Regions from separate parts of the Fodinicola acaciae genome, predicted to be linked through region 1. Evidence: riboswitches for the same ligand, from Rfam matches in the RefSeq annotation. Region 1 holds a riboswitch; the other holds the start of a gene.
What was found. A riboswitch is a leader RNA that binds a small molecule or an ion and turns the genes downstream of it on or off. The one in region 1 is predicted to bind thiamine pyrophosphate.

Region 2: linked by a shared signal. The riboswitch ahead of thiO (glycine oxidase ThiO) and the one ahead of GNX95_RS14415 (ECF transporter S component) in region 1 are both predicted to bind thiamine pyrophosphate.

Annotation. Positions count from the first base shown of each region.
Region 1 covers NZ_WOTN01000001.1:3,047,030-3,050,327, forward strand. Annotated here, with positions in the region: gene GNX95_RS14410 (permease) at 1-802, opposite strand, end outside; TPP riboswitch at 1,032-1,135, shown strand; gene GNX95_RS14415 (ECF transporter S component) at 1,220-1,801, shown strand; gene GNX95_RS14420 (ABC transporter ATP-binding protein) at 1,806-3,212, shown strand; gene GNX95_RS14425 (energy-coupling factor transporter transmembrane component T family protein) at 3,209-3,298, shown strand, end outside.
Region 2 covers NZ_WOTN01000001.1:2,179,937-2,183,234, reverse strand. Annotated here, with positions in the region: gene GNX95_RS10145 (helicase-associated domain-containing protein) at 1-1,519, opposite strand, end outside; gene thiE (thiamine phosphate synthase) at 1,524-2,180, opposite strand; TPP riboswitch at 2,218-2,328, shown strand; gene thiO (glycine oxidase ThiO) at 2,324-3,298, shown strand, end outside.

The DNA of each region.
Region 1 (3,298 bases):
GGCCGACGACGAGGAACACCAGCCGCGCGGTGAGCGAGAACTGCGTCAACGACGCGGCGACGAACGCGTCGGCCTCCGAGCACAGCGACAGGATGACCGCGAGCAGCGCCAGTCCGATGATCGCGAGCACCGGATTGTCGGCGATCGTACGAAGAATCTCCTGCGGCACCAGCACGTTGAGCGTCGCCGCGGTGAGCGCACCCACGACGAGAAAGCCACCGGACGGCAGGAAGTCGGCGCGCGCCGCCTCCATAAAGGCATGCCAGCGCGGCACACCGGTGAGCTCGGGCCGATGTGGGATCCGGATCCACTCCGTACGCCCCAGCCGCAGCCACAGCCAGCCCATCGCGATCGACACCAGCACCGACCCGACGAACCTGGCCAGCACCATCTTCGGCTGGCCGGGAAAGGCGACCGCGGTTGCGACGAGTACGACGGGGTTGATCGCCGGCGCCGAGAGCAGGAAGGCGAGCGCCGCCGCCGGCGCCACGCCACGGCGGATCAGGCCGCCGGCGATCGGTACGGAGCCGCACTCGCAACCAGGCAGGATGACCCCGGCGACACTGGCCACTGGCACCGCGAGCGCCGGCTTGCGCGGCAGCGCCTTCTCGAAGAACGAGGGTGGTACGAAGACCGCGATCGCCGCGCTGACCAGCACACCGAGCACCAGGAACGGCGTCGCCTGCACGACGATCGAGACGAAGACGGTGGCCCAGGTCTGCATCAGCGGCGCGTCGAAGGCACCGAGGAAAAAGCCGCGGAAGACGACGATCAGCAGGCAGACCGCGATCAGCGCGTACAGCGACCACGGGCGGCTGGGCGCCGGCGGCGGCTCGGCCGGAGCGGCCTTCTCCACGTCGGTGGTGGATGACGACACGCGGTAACAGTAGCGACCGGCCAGGCACCGGCTGAGCTCCTGGGTGCGTACCTCCAGCGCCGGATCAGGACGTACGCCGCGGCCGTGCACCAGAAACGGGATGTTTCCGGCGGGTGTACGGCCGGTGGCCGGCGATCGTGTTACGGTCGCCGGGTCAGTACGACAGGGGAGCGCCGGACGCGCTGAGAGTGCGGGAAACCGCAGACCCTCAGACCTGATCTGGGTAATGCCAGCGCAGGAAGTCGAGTCATCCGCTTCCACGTGCTGCCGCGCACGCGCGGCGGCGCGTGGCGACGGGTGAGCGTCAGCACTCCTCCTTCGAGCCAGAAGGAGGCACCGCAAATGTCCACATCATTCCGTTGGCGGACCGTCGACATCGTCGTCACGGCCGTCGTCGGCGTCGTCTTCGGCGTCGTGTTCTTCGGTTGGGGCTTCGCCAACGGCGTCCTCACCGCACCGCTCAAGGCGGTCGCACCGCTCACCGGCGTGTTCTCCGGTGTGTGGTTCATCCCGGCGGTGCTCGCGCCGCTGATCGTGCGCAAGCCAGGCGCCGCGGTCGTCGCCGAGCTGCTCGGCTCGCTGGTCGAGATGCTGCTCGGCGGCCAGTACGGCTTCGCCACGATCCTGTCCGGTCTCGCGCAGGGGCTGGCCGCGGAGATCGTCTTCGCCGCCTTCCGCTATCGCTCGTACTCGCTGCCGACCGCTCTGCTGGCCGGCACCGCCAGCGGCCTGGGCTGTGCGATCGTCGATCTGACGACGTACTACCCGCAGTTCACGATCGGCGCCAAGCTCACGTACGCGGTGTCGTGCATGGTCGGCGGCCTGGTGCTGGCCGGTCTGGTGTCGTGGCTGCTGGCCCGCGCGCTCGGAGCGACCGGCGTGCTGTCCGCGCTGGCCGGCGGCCGCCGCCAGGCCCGCGTCTGAGCCGGTGGCGGCACAGATCCGGCTGGCCGGCTGGGGGTGGCGGCATCCGGGCCGCAAGGCGTGGGCGGTACGCGGCATCGACCTGACCGTGCAGCCCGGTGAGCGGGTGTTGCTGCTCGGCGCTTCCGGAGCGGGCAAGAGCACGTTGCTGCGCGGCCTCGCCGGCGTACTCGACCCGGAGGTCGGCGACGAGGAAGGCACCATGCACATCGATGGTGCGCATCCGCGCGAACACCGCGAGCCGGTCGGTTATCTCCAGCAGGATCCGGAAAGTCAGCTGGTGATGGCGCGCTGCGGTGACGATGTCGCGTTCGGCCTGGAAAACCTGGCCGTCGCGGCCGACCGGATCTGGCCGCGCGTCGACGCCGCGCTGGAGACGGTCGGCTTCGGCTACGACCGCGACTGGCCGACGGCCGCGTTGTCCGGTGGCGAGCAGCAGCGGCTCGCCCTGGCCGGGGTTTTGGCGCAGCGACCGGGTTTGCTGCTGCTCGACGAGCCGACCGCCAACATCGACCCGGACGGCGCGACCGCCGTTCGCAAGGCGGTGGACGCGGTGCTCGCCCAGACCGGCGCGACCCTCGTGTTGGTCGAGCACCGCGTCGCCGAGACGCTGGACCTGGTCGACCGGCTGGTCGTCATCTCCCCCGACGGTGTCGTGGCCGACGGCTCGCCGGAGCGCGTACTCGCCGAGCGGTGTGACGAGCTGACCGCCGCCGGCGTGTGGGTCCCCGGTGTGCCGGTGGGTCGCCGGCGCTCGACCGCGATCGAGCGGAATCCGTTGCTGACCGCGGAATCCGTACGCGTGCCGTCCATTGTGGACGATGCGTCCGTCCAGCTCGCCGCGGCGGAGGTCGCCGCCATCACCGGTCCGAACGGCGCTGGCAAGACGACGCTCGCGCGCGTGCTCGGCGGGTTGGTGCGGCCGGAATCCGGTCGCGTAGAAGGCACCTCCGCGCTGTCCGGTGCCGATCGTCGGCCGCCATGGCGGTGGAAGGCCACCGACCTCGCCGGCCGGATTGGAGCCGTTTTCCAGGATCCGGAGCACCAGTTCCTGACCGGCCGGGTACGCGACGAGTTGCTGTTGCGTACGAAGGAAAACGCGCGCGCCGACGAGTTGTTGGAGCGGCTGCGGCTGGACCGGCTGGCGGCGGCGAACCCGTTCACACTGTCCGGTGGCGAGCAGCGCAGGCTGTCGGTGGCGACCGCGTTGGTGGCCGCTCCGGCGCTGCTGATCCTGGACGAGCCGACCTTCGGCCAGGACCGTCGGACCTGGACCGAGCTGGTGGAAATGCTGGACAGCCTGCGAAAAGACGGCGTCGGGATCGCGGTGATCACGCACGACACCGCGTTCACCGATGCGTTGGCCGACCGGGTGCTGTGGATGTCCGCCGGACGATTGTCGCCGGCATGACCGCCGCGTACCTGGGACGCCGCAACCCGGTCGTCAAGCTGGCCGCCGGGCTGGTCGTCGCGGCGGCGGCGCTGGCGGCCGGCGAT
Region 2 (3,298 bases), 870 kb from region 1:
TCGGTGTGCCGCCGACGATCGCGGTCAGATCGCTCTGCAGCCGTACGGAGTGCTCGGTCTCGCCGACACCGGCGAGCACCTTGGTCAGGTCGTCGCCGGCCAGCAGCGCGTGGCCGATCGGACTGACCGCGCCGGCGCCGACGACGCCGAGGAACTCCGCCTCCTGCCAGCACGCATGCGCGGCGGCCTCGTGTTCGGAGCCGTCCTGGCCGTCCTCGTCGGCTGGCCAGGCCAGCGCGGCCGACCAGCGGGCGTGCTCGATCACCGAGTCGAGGTCGACGCGGCCGTACGGTGCCGCCGACCTGATCAGCTGCTGGCGGAACAGCGCCACGCTGAGCTCGGGACGCCTGGCGATGGACCGTGACGGCGGGACGGGCACTTCCCACCAGATGGCCAGCAGGCTGGCGATCTGTTCGGCCGGCTGCTGCGCCCGCCAAGCGTCGTAGTCCGCTGTCGGCGACACGCCGCGCTCATCGACCGACGCGATCCCCAGCGATCCGGCGAGCCGCAGCGCGGTGTGCACCTCCAGCTCATCGGCGCTGTGCTCCTTGCCGATCCGGCGCAGCTCGCGTACGCCGATGTGGCCGCTCTTCAGCACTGGGATCGGCTTGACGCCGGCCTGGTCCAGCGAGGCGGTGACGACGCGCAGCAGCCTGCCGACGCTGGCCATCGCGTCGGCGGTGACGCGCTCGCTGTCGACCGGCTCGTGCGCTACCTCCGGCGGCACCGGCTGGAACGGAGCGTGGTGCTCGTCGTCGCGCAACGCGAGCATCACCTCGGCCGGCATCACCAGGGCGTTGTAGTACCAGTCGCTGGGGATCAGCAGTCCACGCTGCTGGGCCCACTGCGCCGGCGTCTGTCGCTCGGCGAACATCGGCGGAGCGACCACCTCGCCGGTACGCGAGATTCGGTGCAGTAGCGCGCCGACCTCCTCGTCCGCCTCGTCGACGACCTGCCGGACGAAGTCGTGGTCGGTCAGCGCGGCGACGACGGCGTCGATCAGGTCCTGCTTGCGGGACGGCCGGTCGCGGCCGAGCGCGGTGAGGATGCCGGCGAGGGCGGAGACGGTCAGCTCGGCCAGGTACGGGCCGATCGGGGGACCGAGGTCGAGCGGCGACTCCCAGGCCAGCGCGGCCGTGGTGACCAGCCGTACGCGGCCGACCGTCGCGCCGTGGTCGGTGACCACTGAGAGATGGCGCTGCGCCGCCACCTCGTCCAGCAGCCCGTATGCCCGAAGGACGCTGAGACAGCGCTGGAGGTCGTCGTCGCGCGGACTGACCCCCAGCAACCGCGCCAACTCCTTGACCGACGGTTCGCTGCCCAGCGCGGCGAGCGCTTCGCAGACCTGGATCGTCGGCAGGTCGAGCCGCTGCAGCGCGCGTACGACGGAGTTGGGGTGCTGGAGATGGTTGGCCAGTGCGAGCAGGCTGTCCGGCGCCGGGTCGGCGGCGTCCGGCCGGCGGCGGAGCAGCTCGGCGAGCCCGTCCTCACCGAGCCGGCGCAGGCCTTCCGCGTCCACGCCGTCAGCTCACCTTTCGCAGCCGGGTCGCGAAGAACTCTGCGGCGGCGCGCGGGTCCTCGGCCTGCGTGATGGCGCGTACGACCACGACTCGCCGCGCGCCGGCCTCGATCACCTCGTCGAGACGATCGGCGTCGATGCCGCCGATCGCGAACCACGGCCGCTCGGAGCCGGCGGTCGCGCGCACCAAGCTGAGGCCCGGCGCCGGCCGGCCCGGCTTGGTCGGCGTCGGCCAGCACGGCCCGGTGCAGAAGTAGTCGACGCCTGGCTCGGTCGCCGCGGCCGACGCCTGGCCGACGTCGTGTGAGGACCGGCCGATCACGACATCGTCGCCGACGATCCGCCTGGCCCAGGAAACCGGCAGGTCGTCCTGTCCGAGATGCAGGACGTCGGCACCGGCGGCGAGCGCGATGTCGGCGCGGTCGTTCACCGCGAACAGCGCACCGTGCCGCTCGCACGCCTCAGCGAGGATCTCCAGCGCGGCCAGCTCCTCGCGCGCTTCCAGCGGACCGTCCGGACCCTTGTCGCGCAGCTGCACGATGTCGACGCCACCGGCCAGCGCCGCGTTCACGAACTCGGCCAGATCTGCGCGGTCGCGACGCGCGTCCGTACACAGATAGAGCCTCGCGTCGGCGAGGCGGTGGCGGGGGTCGCTGTTCATGGTTCCGACCGTAGCGAGTCTCCGGGTTAGGATGGCAGTTGGTCCGCACGGGAGCCTGGGCAAGCCGGGCTGAGAGGAAGCGCGATCCGCTTCGACCGTCGAACCTGATCCGGGTCATGCCGGCGCAGGGAGCGTGGTGATCGGTGACAGCTCGTACGTTGATCGTGGTCGGCGGTGGCGTCGTCGGTCTCTCCATCTGTTGGCGCGCCTCGGCGTCATGGCAGGTCACACTGGTCGATCCTGCCGCCGGCAGCGGCGCGTCGGCGGTCGCTGGCGGGATGCTCGCGCCGGTCACCGAGGCGTGGCACGGCGAGGAGCCGTTGCTGGAGCTCGGCGCCGCCTCGCTCGATGCCTGGCCCGCATACGCCGATGATCTTGCGTCCGCCGCCGGCGTGCCGGCCGGTCTGCGGACGGACGGGACGATCGTGGTCGCCGCGGACGGCACCGATCGCGCCGAGCTCGACCGGCTGGCGGCCTTCCTGGACGGTCTCGGCCGCCAGGTGCGGTCGCTGCGGCCGCGCGAGGTCCGCGAGCTGGAGCCGGCGGTCGCCGGTCCGGTCCGCGGCGGGTTGTCCGTACCGCACGACCACGCGGTCGACAACCGTCAGCTGATGACCGCGTTGTCCCTGGCCATCCGTGACGTGCCGGTCGTACGGACAGCGGCCGCGTCGGTACGCGGCGGCGAGGTGACCCTCGCCGGCGGCGGTGTCCTGCGCGCCGATGCCGTCGTGCTGGCGGCCGGTGCGTACAGCGGCCGGCTCCACGAGCGGTTGTCGCGGGTCGTACGACCGGTGAAAGGCGAGATCCTGCGGCTGCGCGCGCGTCCTGGCACTGTCGGTCCACCGCGGCGGACCGTACGCGCGCTGGTCGCTGGCCGCGCGATGTATCTGGTGCCGCGCGATGACGGCGGTGTGGTGCTCGGCGCGACGCAGTACGAGGCCGGCTTCGACACGCGGGTGACGGTGGGCGGCGTACGCGATCTGTTGGCCGACGCCGAGCGGATCGTGCCGGAGATCGGGGAGTACGAGCTGGTCGAGTGCTCCGCCGGATTGCGGCCGGGCACGCCGGACAACCGGCCGGTGATCGGCTGGCTGGAGGACGGCCTGCTGGTCGCCACC